Regions from separate parts of the Staphylococcus sp. FSL K6-0223 genome, predicted to be linked through region 2. Evidence: riboswitches for the same ligand, from Rfam matches in the RefSeq annotation. Region 2 holds a riboswitch; the other holds the start of a gene.
What was found. A riboswitch is a leader RNA that binds a small molecule or an ion and turns the genes downstream of it on or off. The one in region 2 is predicted to bind FMN.
Positions count from the first base shown of each region.

Region 1: it holds a riboswitch for FMN, as region 2 does, so the genes downstream of both, MHI13_RS12505 (ECF transporter S component) here and MHI13_RS06240 (ECF transporter S component) in region 2, are expected to answer to the same signal.

Region 1 is NZ_JBBOYX010000002.1:291,293-299,735, reverse strand. It holds gene MHI13_RS12520 (RecQ family ATP-dependent DNA helicase) at 1-790, opposite strand, end outside; gene MHI13_RS12515 (helix-turn-helix domain-containing protein) at 777-1,739, opposite strand; gene MHI13_RS12510 (ferredoxin) at 1,848-2,096, shown strand; gene MHI13_RS12505 (ECF transporter S component) at 2,245-2,784, opposite strand; FMN riboswitch at 2,847-2,996, opposite strand; gene MHI13_RS12500 (ATP-binding protein) at 3,312-5,078, opposite strand; gene MHI13_RS12495 (response regulator transcription factor) at 5,062-5,787, opposite strand; gene MHI13_RS12490 (pseudouridine synthase) at 5,923-6,660, opposite strand; gene scpB (SMC-Scp complex subunit ScpB) at 6,653-7,195, opposite strand; gene MHI13_RS12480 (segregation and condensation protein A) at 7,188-7,919, opposite strand; gene MHI13_RS12475 (DUF309 domain-containing protein) at 8,017-8,443, shown strand, end outside.
Region 2 is NZ_JBBOYX010000001.1:1,247,545-1,255,987, reverse strand. It holds gene ypdA (bacillithiol disulfide reductase YpdA) at 1-785, opposite strand, end outside; gene ebpS (elastin-binding protein EbpS) at 936-2,462, opposite strand; gene MHI13_RS06255 (RecQ family ATP-dependent DNA helicase) at 2,610-3,989, opposite strand; gene MHI13_RS06250 (helix-turn-helix domain-containing protein) at 3,970-4,932, opposite strand; gene MHI13_RS06245 (ferredoxin) at 5,029-5,277, shown strand; gene MHI13_RS06240 (ECF transporter S component) at 5,361-5,906, opposite strand; FMN riboswitch at 5,971-6,098, opposite strand; gene MHI13_RS06235 (ATP-binding protein) at 6,344-8,110, opposite strand; gene MHI13_RS06230 (response regulator) at 8,094-8,443, opposite strand, start outside.

The DNA.
Region 1 (8,443 bases), on a different contig from region 2:
GACGTTCTTGATAACTCAAATCACCATGATAAATGCCCGTTAAGAATCCCGCCTCATAAATTAATTTAGCTAATTCTAGACATCTTTTCTTAGAGGAAATATATATAATCGTGGGTCCTGAATAGCTTAAAAAAGGTATGAGCCACTTTATTTTATCGTCATCATCGTTAAAATTCTTATGTTGTAAAGAAATGTTATCTCTATTCATACTCGTTTTAATGACATTTAAATCAATACTAAGAATATGTGATAAATCTTCTTCTAAATGTGGTGGAGCTGTCGCAGTTAACGCAAGTATACGCGCATTTTTGAAGTGAGAAGTGATTTGTCCAATAAGGGCATAATGTGGTCTAAAGTCATAACCCCATTCTGATAGACAATGAGCTTCATCTAGAACTATTAAACCAAAGTCTAAATGTGATATTAACTTGAAATTCTGTGGCTGTAATAAAAATTCGGGACTTAAATAAATGAATCGACTTTGTGAAATTTGATTAATATGGTTTCTCTTTTCGATTTCATCCATACCTGAATGTATATATGAGACGTGAGATTCACCATTAAGTTTCATTTGCATCACTTGATCATCCATTAAAGAAATTAACGGTGATATGACTAACGTTGGTTTCTCAATTAAATATGTAGGAAGTTGGTAACATAAACTTTTCCCGCTTCCTGTAGGTAAAATACCTAAGGTGTGTTTACCTGCTAATATGCTTTCAATAATCTCCTTTTGGCCACGTTTGAAAGTCTCAAATCCAAACCATTCTTTAAGTTTATCTTCTAACACGTAAGTCACCTCGCTCAATACCTACGATGATTAATTTTATTTGAAAATAAGTTAAGTCTTCAAATGCTTGTTTGTATTCTCTTAATCTTAGGCCTATGTGATGATCATAATATTGAATAAATTGATCAATTTCTTTTTGATTGACATAAGTGTTGTAATCATTCTGATAACCTTTAATAAATATTTCCAATACATGATCTTCAATAGTATTTATTTTAACGTTTTGATGTTCTGCTATTTCGTTCATATTCATACCGTGTAGTAATTTTTGATAACTTAGAAAAGTTTGATTTAACAACTGAGGTAAGATAATTGTGTGAGATAGTATAGGATAATTAGATTCGTCTTCAATCTCATCTAATAAATCTATCAGTTGATTCATCTCTAATTCAAATAGTTCAGATTGCTTTATATCCTCTATCAAACTAATTTGCTGACGAGTATACATAGGTTCCTCATACCCTTGTAGATAGTAATGTAGCACATTCTTATTATTGCGACGTTCTATTGCGTCGAATAGTGAATATATTTCTGATATAAATGACGCTTCCAATTGAGAGAGTTTGATATGATTATATAGCTGTTTCACTTTCTGTTGTACGTAAGTATTTTGAACTACTGGAATAAATTTAAAAGAATCTTCACGAGTATTCGATAATGTTTGGATAAGTAGTTGTATACAACTAAATGTTCGGGTTAAACTATCATATGTATATCGAGGATGCGTTTTGATATCTAATTTATGATTAAAATCATCCTTTTGTAGTATAAATCGCTCAAAAGTAGGATATTTTAAATTGGGTAAACTATGATATAATGACAAAAGTTGTTGGCTCGAAGCGTCAAAAAAAGTTTGATGAGACTTCTTGCCTATTAAAATATTATAAATACTTTTATTTGTTTTGTAGTTAAATGCATGATCAATAGCATAAGATAATATATCGTACAAATTAAACCCTCACTCTATAAAACGAATATATTGAAATGAAAAATGTCGATGTCTACAATTGTATTAGTAATACTAGTGTAGCATTTTTATCAAAGGAGGCGAATGAAAATGGCTAAATATACAATCGTTGATATGGATACTTGTATAGCATGCGGTGCATGTGGTGCAGCAGCTCCAGATATTTATGATTACGACGACGAAGGTATTGCTTTCGTAATCCTTGATGATAACCAAGGTACTGCAGAAGTGCCTGAAGAGTTATACGAAGATATGGAAGATGCACTAGAAGGTTGTCCTACTGATTCAATTAAAATTGAAGACGAACCATTTGATGGTGACGCGCTTAAATTTGAATAATAAATTGACTCGAATTCTTAATTATAATTGTTAGGAATTCGAGTTTTTATTTTTGATTACTACTTGCCTCATTTTTATTTAAGAATGATATCAAAAACGCTCTTGATACTAAGATATTTTGAGATAACTTAGAATCAAGAGCATTTATTTATTTTAAAATATTTTTTAGTCTTTTATATAGTAAAACAAAGATAATTGAAATGATGATACCTTTGATAATGTTAAACGGTATTACACCGGAAACAATTACAATTTTAAGATTCTTAACGACATCTCCTAAATTAAATATCATTCCATATAATGGAAGTAATACAAAGTAATTTAAGATACTAAGTACAATAGTCATTACAATCGTACCAACTATTAGACCATAAATTAAAGTGCGTGTTGAGCGTTTGTTTTTATATACATAATAAGCTGATAATAAGAAACTTGTCCCGGCTAAAAAGTTTGCTACAGGCCCAACAGGGTCTCCCATGTTAAATAAAAAGTTTAAGATATTTTTAATGAATGCGACAATAATACCTGCAATGGGACCTAATAAAAAAGTAGCAAGTAACGTTGGCACATCACTTAAATCTAACGTTAAGTATGGTGGTAAGAATGGTAGCGGAAACTTTATAAATGTTAATACAAACGCAACCGCACTTAACATACTTATAGTTATAAGACGTTTATTTTGTTGCATATTTAATTTTCTCCTTCCATTCATCTTGCTTAGAAAAGGAGGAAATTTGCACAACAAAAAACCTCCATCTTCTCCCATCCAGACTATACTGTCGGCTTCAGAATCTCACTGAATCAAGAAATAATATGACAACTACGTGTGTTATCGAATTATTTCGTCGCAGGCTTAAATTTACTGCCGGTTGGGAATTGCACCCTACCCCGAAGATGAATATTGATAATGTTTTTATTTAATTTTTATATTACACGATAAAGGTGATAAACTCAATGACTCTGCTTTCTTATCAAAAAATAAAATCGTTAGTATAAAGTACTTAGTTATTTATTATCAAAAAGATATTCGATCAATATAAAAGTGCTTCCTTTCATCAAATCATTCAATTGACCTAATTTTCTATAAACCAAAAATGAAACTTTAACGTTGATGTGAAGTTAGAACATATTAGAAACACAAAAATGCACCCCAAAAGTTAGAGTATATCTCCGACTTAATGAGATGCACATCGAATTCGTATTTTAAAATTTTGTTTACTCTGCTTCATTATTTTTAGGTTGAGGGAGCTTAATTATAAATGTGGTACCTTTACCGAGCTCACTTTTTACATCAATTTGTCCACCATGCTCTTCAATAATCATCTTACAAATAAAGAGACCTAAACCAGTTCCCTGCTTACCACGTTTACGTGAGGCATCAACTTTATAGAAGCGGTCAAACACTTGTTGTAAATGTTCTGGAGCAATACCTGTACCTGTATCGCTAATATATAAAATATTATATTGCTCATCTTTACTTGCAGTTACTGCAATTGTGTCACCTGGTTGTGTATATCTTGATGCATTATCAATGAGATTAGTTAAAACTTGATCCATTCGATCCATGTCATAATCCCATAGAAGATGATCATTGCCAGAGTTAAATTCCATCGTTAATCCTAAATCGTCTGCTTGCATACGGTATTTAGCTTTCATTTTATCTAAAAGATTTTTTATTGGTTGTACTTCTTTCTCAACAGATAGACCTTCAGCATCCATTCGTGCAACATTTAATAATTCATTAACTAGACGATTTAATCGCTTAGATTCATCTAATACAACACCAAGCGAATCACGAATTTCATCTGGTTCAGTGACTATACCATCAACAATTGATTCTGTATAACCTTGTAATAAGGAAATGGGTGTGCGTAATTCATGTGATACATTAGCGATAAAGTCTTTTTTCATTTGATCTAAATTATGTTCATTTGTCATATCACGAATAATCACTACAATACCACTTCTGCCATTCGGCTGAATACGATTGATATAACTTGTGATAAAGACGTAATAACGCGTACTAATTTCTATTTCGAGAAATTCAGTTCCTTTGGATTCAAACGTTTTTTCGATTTGTTGTTCGATTGATTCTTTTGAAAAATCATCAATAAAATGGATGATATCATCAGCCATTTTATTAGAAAAGATAACGACTCTTTGATCGTTTATACCTAATACACCTTCGACCATGGAGTTTAATAAACTGTCACGAATACTTTTAGATGATGATAAAGCGTCAATATGTTCTTGAATCTCGTAATTCATATTATTGAAAGCTCTTGATAAGTCGCCAATTTCATCTTTAGTAGAGACGGAAGATATTTGACTATAATCACCTTCAGAAACTTTTTGTGCTTGTGTCTTTAATTGTCTCAAGGGTTTCGTAATTCTGTTAGATAAGAAGAATGCAAATACTGTACTAGCTGCTATAAATATAATTGCAGTAATCAAAATGATAATAGTTATAGCATTATTTGTATCTTCAATAGATTTTAAGTCTTTATAAATAAACACGCCACTATGCTTACTACTAGCATCTTCTTGTGGTTTCATTGGATAACCTAATAGTATATATGATTGTGTATTACCGTTATTTTTAATTGTGACGTTTTGAGTTTCAAATTCGCCGTTATTGAAGACTCTTTTAAATTTAGGGCTCTTTTTAATTTCATTGAGCATTTGAGTTTTCGTATTATTATATGATGCGTGTGGTTTATCATTAAAATTATTCATAATGATTAAACCACCAGGGCCATCTACAAGTTTTTGACTGTTTTGAATAGCAAGTGATTTATTGTGAGATTTCTCAACGAGTGAACTAATTCTTTTGGCATCTTCTTTAATAGAATTTTCAGTTTCTTGCGTAAAATAATATTGAATAAAGGTAATTAAGGATACACTTAATAAAATTAAAACTGTCGCTACTATTAAAATAATAGTTAACCACAGTTTTATAACTACGCTATTTAGTCGGTTCATCACTGGCTTTGACCTCGAACTTATAGCCTACACCCCAAACAGTTTGAATCATTTGAGCTGCATCGTTAGATACACGATTTAATTTCTCTCTTAAACGTTTTACATGTGTATCTACTGTTCGCAAGTCGCCATAAAATTCATAATGCCATACTTCTTTAAGTAATTGTTCACGATCGAACACCTTATTAGGTGTCTTAGCTAGATATATGAGTAATTCATATTCTTTAGGTGTTAAATTAACTTGCTCGTTATCTGCAAGTACTCTATGTGCATCATTATCAATCACTAAATGATTGAATTCAATAATATCACGTGCATGTGGTTCGCTTTGTTCTGAGTTTGCAGATTGAGTACGTCTTAATAAAGCTTTAACTCTTAATACAACTTCTCTAGGTGAAAAAGGCTTAACAATATAGTCATCGGCACCGGATTCAAATCCTTCAACTCGGTTAGTTTCTTCTCCTTTTGCCGTAAGCATAATAATAGGTGTATCTTTGTGTTCTCTTAGTTTAGATGCGACTTCTATACCATCCATTTCTGGTAGCATTAAATCTAAAAGAATGCACGCATAGTTATTATCCATCGCAAGCTGATAAGCTTCCTTACCATCACTAGCTTCATGGATTTCAAAAGATTCTCTTTCTAAGTATAATTTAAGCAATCTTCTGATTCTGTCTTCATCATCAACGATTAAAATTTCGTTAGCCATATTACTTTTTACCTCCTACACATGCTGTTCAAATTCATTTGTTATTATAGCACAGGTTGAACATATTAAGTGACTGATAGTTAAAACTATGTGAAAAAAATCTCAATCTTATTGGTAAAAACATATTTTTTGTGTTTATTTACCATTTTCTGCTAAATGTCTTAACGTTTTCACCTCATGAGGGGTCAACACACGACCTTCTCCGGCATTTAAACCTTTCAAGTCTAAAGGACCAAATTGAATACGTGTTAATTTATTCACTTCATGACCAAAATATTCAAACATACGGCGCACTTGACGATTTCTACCTTCACTAATAGTAATTTCGACTAATGTAGTGTTTTTCTCTTTATCTTGTCTTTTTATTTTTACTTGAGCCGGTTGAGTGAAACCATCTTCTAATTCAATGCCTTGTTCTAATTCTTTAACTTGTTCTCTCATTAAATAGCCTTTTAATTTAGCAACATATTTCTTTTTAATGTGATAACGTGGATGAGTCATTAAGTTAGTGAATTCTCCGTCGTTTGTTAACAATAAAACACCTGATGTATCATAATCTAAACGTCCAACTGGATATATACGAGTTTCAATATCTTCAAAATAATCTGTCACAACTTTACGACCACGATCATCAGATACACTCGTAATAACTTGAGTAGGTTTATAAAATAAGATATACATTTTATCTTCTTGTTCTATTTTAATGCCCTCTACTTCAACTGTGTCTGAGTGAGACACTTTTGTTCCTAATTCAGTCACAACTTGTCCATTAACTTTGACTTTTCCTTCGGTTATGAGTGTTTCAGCTTTGCGTCGTGATGTATAACCACTATTCGCAATTCTTTTTTGTAGTCTCTCTAATTCTTTACTCATTTGAATCTCCTTTTTGATTAACTAAATTACTAAAGAATTCATCCATTTCAGCATCATCCTCTTCAGTCGTTGGTAATGACTCAAGACTTTCTATACCAAATACATTTAAAAATAAATCAGTGGTTATTAAATGATGACTTCTAGAATGATCGACATCTTTAGCTTCTACTAAACCTCTAGCTATAAGTGTTTTAACAGCGCCATCGGAATTAATCCCTCTTATCATTTCTATATCGCTACGAGTGAGTGGTTGATTATAAGCGATAATAGAAAGTGTCTCCATAGCTGCCTGAGATAACTTCATTTTAGATTTTTGTTCGATGAGCTGTTCAATATAAGACGATGCGTCTTTTTTCGTTGTTAAAACATATGTTGTACCAAATTTTTGGATAACCAAACCAGGAGATTGATAGGTATCGATTAACTGGTCGAGTTCATTTACATTCAACTCCAAAATTTCCAATAATTGCTTCTGCTCTAATCCTTCATCACCAGAAGTATATAATAAAGCCTCTAATATTCCTTGGTTATCCAATGTTGTAATTCACTCCTCTAATGATATCGATGTCCTCAAATTGATTGTTTTGATTAATATTGACGATACCAGATTTAGACATTTCTAATATAGCTAGAAAATGTGTTACTACTTGTTCTACTGGTTCGTGGAAAGTAAATAAACTAAAGAAATTAAATGATTCGTGCTCTTTTAGACGATTTGTAACTTGTTCGGTTGCTTGTTGAATTGTAAATGTCTCTTTTTTAATTTCTACAGATTTAGGAGTATTGAGTTCTACTCGATTTTTAACTCTTTGATAAGCTACGATGAGTTCTGTTAAATCTATAGTCTGATTTGGATCCCATGATTCATCAGTTTCCAAATGTGATAAATCAGTAGGATACTTCGTATAATAAAGTTCTCGTTGATCTTTCATATCATTAAGTATTTCAGTATATTCTTTATAGTTTTGATATTCAATTAAACGCCCTACTAAATCTTCACGGGGATCTTCTTCAATGTCATCTTCTACACTCGTTTGAGGTAGCAATAATTTACTTTTAATCATTAAAAGTTCAGAAGCCATGACTAAATATTCACTAGCAATATTAATTTCAAGTTGATTCATCGCATGAACATATTGCATATATTGCTCAGTTAAAGCTTTCATGGGAATATCATAAATATCTATTTCAAATTTCTGTATTAAATGCAATAACAAGTCTAATGGTCCGTTAAACGCATCTAGTTTTACTTCATACATCCTATCTACCTCAATCTCGTGTTGCATCTTTAGTGCATATTTCACACAAATATTATAGCATGAATACATATAACTTTTAAATTTTGGGTGGATTGCCATGGATGACGCGTTAATTCATTTCTATTATCAATTTCATAAGCATCAACATTATTTTTTATGTCATGATATTTTAGAAGAAGCTTGGAAATTAAATCCCTCTTTCTCTAAAAATGACGCGGTAGTGAGTTTAATACTATTTGCCACAGCTTGTTATCATTACCGCCGTGATAATATTAAAGGTGCTTTAAAATCATATAAAAAGTCACTGTCTGTTATTAAACAAGCAAAAGATAAAACTCAATTACATTTAAATATAGATGAGTATCAAAGCATGATTTTACATCAAATAAATTCTATTAAAGATCATCATGCATTTGTACCTGTCAAACTACCTATACACACATCATTTGAGAAAGTTATTAAACGTGTATATCAAGATTACAGTTTTACTCAATTTGTAATATCAGAGCCTTACATTGTTCATC
Region 2 (8,443 bases):
ATACCAATAGATTGTAAAAACTCATAGTCTGGATGATAACCAATCATTGCAAAAACAAAGTCATTTGGTATTGTTACTGTTTCACCATTTTTTTCATAAGTTACTGAATGTTGAGTGATTTCAGTAACATTTGCATCAAATTCCATATCGATTTTTTCATGGTTAACTAAAGATTCAAAATTTGGTAAAATCCAAGGTTTAATTGCTGCTGAATATCGATCTCCACGATATAATACAGTCACATTTGCCCCAGCCTTTTCCAATTCCAAAGCTGCATCTACTGCAGAATTCTTACCTCCAATAACCACAACATCTTGATTGAAGTATGGATGTGCTTCTTTAAAGTAATGTTTAACCTTAGATAAATCCGCACCTTTAACATCTAAAGTATTATGTTGACCGTAATAACCAGTCGCAACTGTTAAAAATTTACATTCATACACGTCTTTAGTTGTTGTAATTGTAAATTTATTTCCAATTTTTTTAACTGTTAATACTTCCTCAAAAGGATGTACATTCAACTGATGAAATTTTACTACTTCTCTATAATAGACAAGTGCTTGGTTACGACGAGGTTTACTTTCCTCTACAATAAATGGCACATCGCCAATACTTAATTTATCGCTAGAAGAGAAAAAAGTTTGATGCGTAGGATAATGATAAATGGCATCTACAATATTACCTTTTTCAATTACTAGTGTTTCTATGCCTTTTTTCTTTTGCTCAATGGCTGCACTTAAACCACATGGGCCTCCACCAATAATAATACTTTCAATTGTTTGCATGTTTAATGGCCTCCTTTAATCACTAACATATTATATCAGTTTACTGATATATTTCTAAATAAAAATATTTACATTATTATTTACTTATCTTCAAATGAACATAAAAAAGATACACCATTTTAGGTGTATCTTTTTTAATACATTCAGATATTATTGAGGAATAACTAATTTTTGACCATTTACAATATTATTACTAGTTAAGCCATTAGCTCGTTTTAATTTATTTACATTTTCAACTGTACCTTCACCATAGTATTGAATTGCAATACGATATAAATTATCATTACCAGATACTACGTGAGTTTGTTGGCCAACACTATTACTTGATTGTGTGTTATTTTGAGTTGATTGAGAATTTGAGTTATTATCTGAACTTGATGAATTATTATATACATTTGATTTATTGTTATCATTTTCAGATGTTGCATTTTCAGTAGAATTTTTATCATTATTATCATTTGATGTACTGTTTTCTGTTGTAGCTACTTCATTTGACTCATCACTATCTTTTTTAGTGCTATTATCTGATTCACTTGATTTATCTTCTTTTGTTGCTGCTGTTTCATTTGATTGGTCTTTTTCATTTGTAGCATTGTCTTTGTCTTTATCTTTATCTTTGTTCTCAGTTTGTTCTGTTTTATTATCTGCAGTGTTATTATTCTTATCTTTATGGTCATTGTTAAGATACATGCCAATAAAAATAGCTAGAGCAGCTAAAATAAGTAATAAAGCTATGAGTGGAAGTAAAATTCCCATTAAACCACGTTTTTTCTTACCGTTATGTGCTTGGAAACCATCATTATCTTCGTATTCACGATGTTTATCATCATCATGATGATTTAGATTGTTATGTTCATTATGATGTTTATGTTTAGAAGCAGCAGCACCAGCAGCACCTGCTCCAGCTGCGCCAGCACCGACTGCAGCAGCTTTTTTGCCTTTATTTCCTTTTTTTCTGTGATGTTTATTATCTAGTTCATTATTATCTTCGTTGTCATGTTGAACACTTCTATTTTCATTATCTCTATAATTTTCCTCATCATGACGATTATTTTTACGTTTTTTATTACGTGATGCTTTTGCTCCAACAGCTCCAGTAGCAGCAGCTCCTCCAGCAATGGTTGCATCTTTTCCGATTTTGGAATGATGATCTTCATGTCTATCATTATCTTGATCAAAATCACGATGACGACGATGATCACTATTCATTCTATCATCACTATTATCATCATTTTCATAACTATCGTCCTCAAAACGATGATTAGAATTATTACGACGATCATCATCATTATGACGATCATTTAAATTAGAATGACGGTTGCGTTCATCATAATGCTCATCTATATTGGAACGTTGATTATTCTCATCATTCTCGTGATTATGATGAGAGTTACTTTCGTTATGTACTTTGTCAAATGTTTCCTCATCATAACGGTCATCTAATGAACCTTCTTCATAATCATTAACCTGATCGTTAAATTTTTTGTTACGACTAGAAGATTGGTTTCTTCTTCTTTGTCGTCTTTGTGCATTTCTTGGTGGAAACTGTTGATCAGTTTCATTGTTAAAATTGTCTATTTCATCGTTAGTTTCATTATTTACACGATCGAATTGATCGTTTGAATCTATCGATTGTCGATTTTTTTCAAAATCATCCTTAAAATTATCTCTAGACATAGTCAACATCCTTTCTTTTTCTTATTTTAATTGTCACATTATTTATACCCAAGTAATGCATAAATATGTATCATTTTTTAAATTTCTTATAAATCATTTTGTAATTTAATTATATCCTGTATAAAATATTTTAGTAAAGTAAAGTCACTAAACTCTAAATAAGTTTTTAATTTTTTCATTGAAAGTAAATTGTCTTTTAACTTTTTTTCTGTTGTAACACTCAATTTTACTTAAATCTGAATCATTGTCACAACATTCATTAGATTGATTAGGAGATTCTCCAAAAAATTCCAGTAAAAATTTTCTTCTACATTGATCTATACGAGTATAACCTATGATTCTTTGATAACCAGCTTGTTTACGTATATATGAGGTTTTAAAAATGTGTTTCAATTCTTTAAATGTATAATTTTGGTGTAATACTGTTAAAATTTCTTCTTTATTAGGTGGAAGGAATGCGCCTAACTCAAAAGTTTCGACATCTTCTGATACGATAGCATCATTAAAGAGTAACGTCTCTAGAATATAAGCATCGTCTGGTTGATATAGACTAATCGCTTGACTTTGTTTTCCATCTCTCCCAGCTCGTCCAATTTCTTGTAAATAATTTGAAGGACTAGATGATAAATGAAAATGAATAACAGTCCGAATGTCTTTTTTATTAACCCCCATTCCAAAAGCACTAGTAGCTACAATAACTGGAATAAAATTATTAATAAATTGATTTTGAACAGTTTGACGTTCTTGATAAGTTAAATCCCCATGATAAATACCAGTTAAATATCCATGTTGATAAATGAGTTTTGCGAGTTGTAAGCATATTTTCTTAGATGATACATAAATAATTGTGGGACCTGAAGATTCAATAAATTTCAATAACCATTCTATTTTTTCGTCGTCATCCTTGAAATTAAAATGTGATAACGAAATATTTTTACGATTCATAGTAGTTTGTATAGTGTTTAATTTAACTTTTAAAATATGTTCTAAATCACTTGTTAAATGTGGCGGTGCAGTAGCAGTTAATGCTAAAATAGTCGCTAATTTAAAATGATGAGTGATTTGACCAATAAGTGCGTAATGCGGTCTAAAATCATATCCCCATTCTGATAAGCAATGTGCTTCATCTAATACTACTAAACCAAATGGAATGTTTTTAATTAAATTGAAATGATGAGATTGAAGAATAAATTCAGGACTTAGAAATATAAAACGACTTTGATTTAATACATTGATATTTTCTTTTTTTTCTTGTTCATCCATACCTGAATGAATACACACAACCCTTCGTTCACCTTGAGATTTAAGTTGCATCACTTGGTCATCCATTAAAGAAATTAGCGGTGAAATAATAAGAGTAGGTTTTTGTTGCATATAAGTTGGAAATTGATAACACAGACTTTTCCCACTACCTGTTGGCAAAACACCAAGTGTATGATTGCCTTGTAATACACTTTCTATGACCTCTTTCTGACCTGGGTGAAAACTTTCATGTCCAAACCATTGTTTAAGATTGTTCTCTAACATTCATTTCACCTCTTTCTATCCCAACAATCATGAGTTTAATTTCAAAGTATGATAAATGATCAAACTCTTGTTTATATCGTTTTAATCTTTCTCCTTTATGCTCTGTATAGTATTGAGTAAATTGAAAAATATCTTTTTTTCCCACATAATTTTCGTAATTTTTCTCATAACCTTTAATAAATAATTCTAAAATATGATCTTCTATTGTATTAAGTTTAACATTCTGTGCAATTGCGATTTCATTTAAACTCAAACCTTGATGAAGATATTGTTGAGTAATAGATGTTTTATTTAATAATGATGAAAGAATAATACATTCAGACAATATAGGATAACGTTGTTTATTTTCAATTTCACTTCCTAAGGTGACTAAATTATTCAATTCTAATGTATATAATTTTGAAATAGAAATATTCTCAATCAAACTTACCTGTTGTCTTGTATACATAGGCTCATCATAACCATGCAAATAATAATGAAGGTAACACTTATTATTATTTAAACTGATTGCTTGAAATAAATCAGTCACTTCATTTTCAAAGTCTTTTATTAAATCATTTTCAATAATAGTTCCATAAACCTTTTTAACTTTATTTTGAATAATAACCTGTTGGTTCATTGGTACGAATTTAAGTTGATGATGGAGATATTGAGATATCGTCTGAATTAATAATTGAATACATTTAAAAGTATTATTAAGACTATCATAAGTGAATCGAGGATGCACCTTGATATTTAATTCTTTTATATCATTTTTATTTAAAAGTCGTTCAAATGTCTGATATTTTAATTTAGGTAAACTATGATATAATGATAAAAGTTGTTGAGAGCTCGCATCAAAAAACGTTTGATGTGACTTTTTTCCACTTAAAATATTATATATACTTTTATTAGTTTTATAATTGAATGAGTGATGTTTAACATAACTAATCATTTCTTGCATGAGTGAACTCCTCTTTTATAGAACTTTTATATCTAGAATATAATAAAATTATTTATTATGACTAGTGTAGCATTTTTATCAAAGGAGGCGAATAAAATGGCAAAGTACACAATCGTTGATATGGATACATGTATTGCTTGTGGTGCTTGTGGCGCTGCTGCACCAGATATTTACGATTATGATGACGAAGGTATTGCTTTCGTAATCCTTGACGATAATCAAGGTACTGCAGAAGTACCAGAAGAATTATATGAAGATATGGAAGATGCTCTTGAAGGCTGTCCAACTGATTCAATTAAAATTGAAGAAGAGCCTTTTGATGGAGATGCCTTAAAATTTGAATAAATCCGTAAATAAAATTGCATTACCATAATTATAATATAAAACCTCCGATGATTCCTACTAAGAAGTCATCGGAGGTTTTGATTTTATTTCAATACTTTTTTTAAACGGCGATATAGCAAGATAAAAATAATCGATATTACACATCCTTTAATAATATTAAAAGGAATAATACCAGATAAAATAATTACTTTTAAATTAGTAAATACATCACCAAGATTAAATATCATGCCATATAAAGGTAGTAAGACAAAATAATTTAAAATACTTAAAACGATAGTCATTGCAATAGTGCCGGCAACTAATCCTATAATTAGTGAACGACGAGATGAATATTGTTTACGATGACTAATAAAATAAGCTGTTAGTAAAAAACTAGCCCCTGCTAAAAAATTTGCCACAGGCCCAACAGGATCGCCAATATTAAATAAGAAATTTAATATATTTTTAATTAATGCTACAAGAAGACCAGATAAAGGACCAAAAATAAAAGTAGCTAATAAAGTCGGTACATCACTAAAATCTAATGTTAAGTATGGAGGCAAAAATGGTAATGGAAATTTCAAAAATGTTAATATGAATGCAATTGCACTCAACATACTTATGGTAATTAAACGTTTATTTTGTTGCATATTCAGTTTTCTCCTTCCATTCATCTTACTAAGAATTGGAGGATACTTTTACACAACAAAAAACCTCCACCTTCTCCCATCCAGACTATACTGTCGGCTTCAGATTTACACTGAATCAGCCACTTCCATTGAAGCGGGTCGCAGGCTCAAATTACTGCCGGTTGGGAATTACACCCTACCCCGAAGATGAATTATTGAATTTATCATTTAAAATTTATATTACATGAATAACTCCTTCATTGCAATATCTCTGTTTATTTATAAAAATGAGAGATATGGTTCATCAATTTCGTCGACTGATTTTAAATTAATATGAAATGAAATATGATATTAAAAAAACTATAGATATAAAAACGCTCTTCAAAGTTTTATCTTTAACTTTGAAGAGCGTAATCTCAAATAATTTGGATATTTAATCTTATTTTGTCGAAAGTTAATTATTTAGAATCTATAGAAGGTTTAGGTAATTTAATAATAAAGGTTGTGCCTTTATTCACTGTACTTTCTACAGAAATAATTCCGCCATGCTCTTGAATAATCATCTTACTAATAAATAATCCTAAACCAGTTCCTTGTTTACCTCTAGTTCTAGAAGCTTCTACTTTATAAAAACGATCAAATACATGATCAAGATGTTCGGGAGCAATGCCGCTACCTGTGTCTTTTATATTTAAAATTTGATACTGACTATCTTTATTAGCAGTAATCGTAATTGAATCTCCAGGATGTGTATAGCGTGTTGCATTATCAATTAAGTTTGTGAGTACTTGATCAATTCGATCAGCATCGTAATTCCATAAATCATCTTCATTAATATTTGGTAACAAGTCTATGTTTAGTTCTAAATCTTGTGCTTGTTGACGATATTTAAGTTGTATTTTACGTAATAATGGCATTATAGGCTGTATTTCTTTATTAATGGCTAATCCTTCCGCATCCATTCTTGCAACATTTAAAAGCTCGTTGACAAGGCGATTAAGTCGTTTTGTTTCATCTAATACAATTGATAGTGATTCTTTGATTTCGTTAGGTTCTGTTACAATGCCATCGACTATCGATTCAGTATAACCCTGTAATAACGAAATCGGTGTACGGAGTTCATGGGATACGTTTGCGATAAAATCTTTTTTCATTTGATCAAGATTATGTTCATTTGTCATATCTCTTATGATGATTACAATCCCGCTACGACCATCTTGTTGAATACGATCAATATAGCTCATTATAAACACATAATACTTAGAGTTTATTGTATATTCATTAAACTCTGTACCTTTTGAATGAAATGTGGCATTAATTTGATTTTTAATTTCTGAATAAATAGATTTATCAATTGTCGGTAGTATTTGGTCTGCCATTTTGTTAGATAAAATAATTTCACTTTTATCATTTAAACCCACTACACCTTCAATCATAGAATTAAATAAACGATCACGAATATTTTTTTGAGTAGATAAAGCTTCAATGTGTTCTTGAATTTTATAACTCATATTATTAAACGTATAAGAAAGTTCACCAATTTCATCTTTCGTATTTACTGTTGTTTTTTGAGAGTAATCTCCATTCGATACATTGATTGCCTGTGTACTTAATTTTCTAAGTGGCTTAGTGATACGATTAGATAAAAAGAACGCAAAAATCGTTGAAACAATTAAAAATACAATGGCAGTAATTAAAATAATAATGGTAATTGCATTATTAGTATCTTCAATTGTTTTTAAATCTTGATATATAAATACGCCACTAAACTTAGCATGTTTACGATTTTGAGATTGCATCGGATATCCTAAAAGAATATAAGAATGGGATGCTCCTTTTTCACTTATTGTGACGTTTTGTGTGGCAGATTTCCCTGTATCAAATACTTTATTAAAGTTGTCATTGTTTTGTATTTCTTTTAACATTCTTTTTTTAATCAGATTATATGATTTTTCTGCTGACATATTTTTATTAGACATAATAATAACGCCACCTGTACCATCAATCAATTCCTGACTATGTTGTATGGCAAGTGACTTGTTATCAGCTTTTTCAACAAGATGACTAATCCTTGAAGCATCTTCTCTTATAGCATTTTCTGTTTGTTGGGTGTAATAATATTGAATAAATGTAATTAATGCTGCACTTAATAAAATTAAAACTGTCGTTACTATAAATATTATAGTTAACCACAGTTTTATAACAACACTATTTAGTCGATTCATCATTTGTATTGACCTCAAATTTGTAACCGACACCCCAAACGGTCTGAATCATATGTGCTGCTTCTTCAGAAACTCGATTTAATTTTTCTCTTAATCGTTTAACATGTGTGTCTACAGTTCTTAGATCACCATAAAATTCATAATGCCAAACTTCTTTTAATAGTTGTTCACGATCAAATACTTTATTAGGTGTTTTTGCTAAGTATATTAATAGCTCATATTCTTTTGGAGTTAAATTCACTTGTTGTTGATCCGCTAATACACGATGTGCATCATTATCGATAATAAGATGATTAAACTCAATGACATCTCTTGCATGTGGTTCGCTTTGTT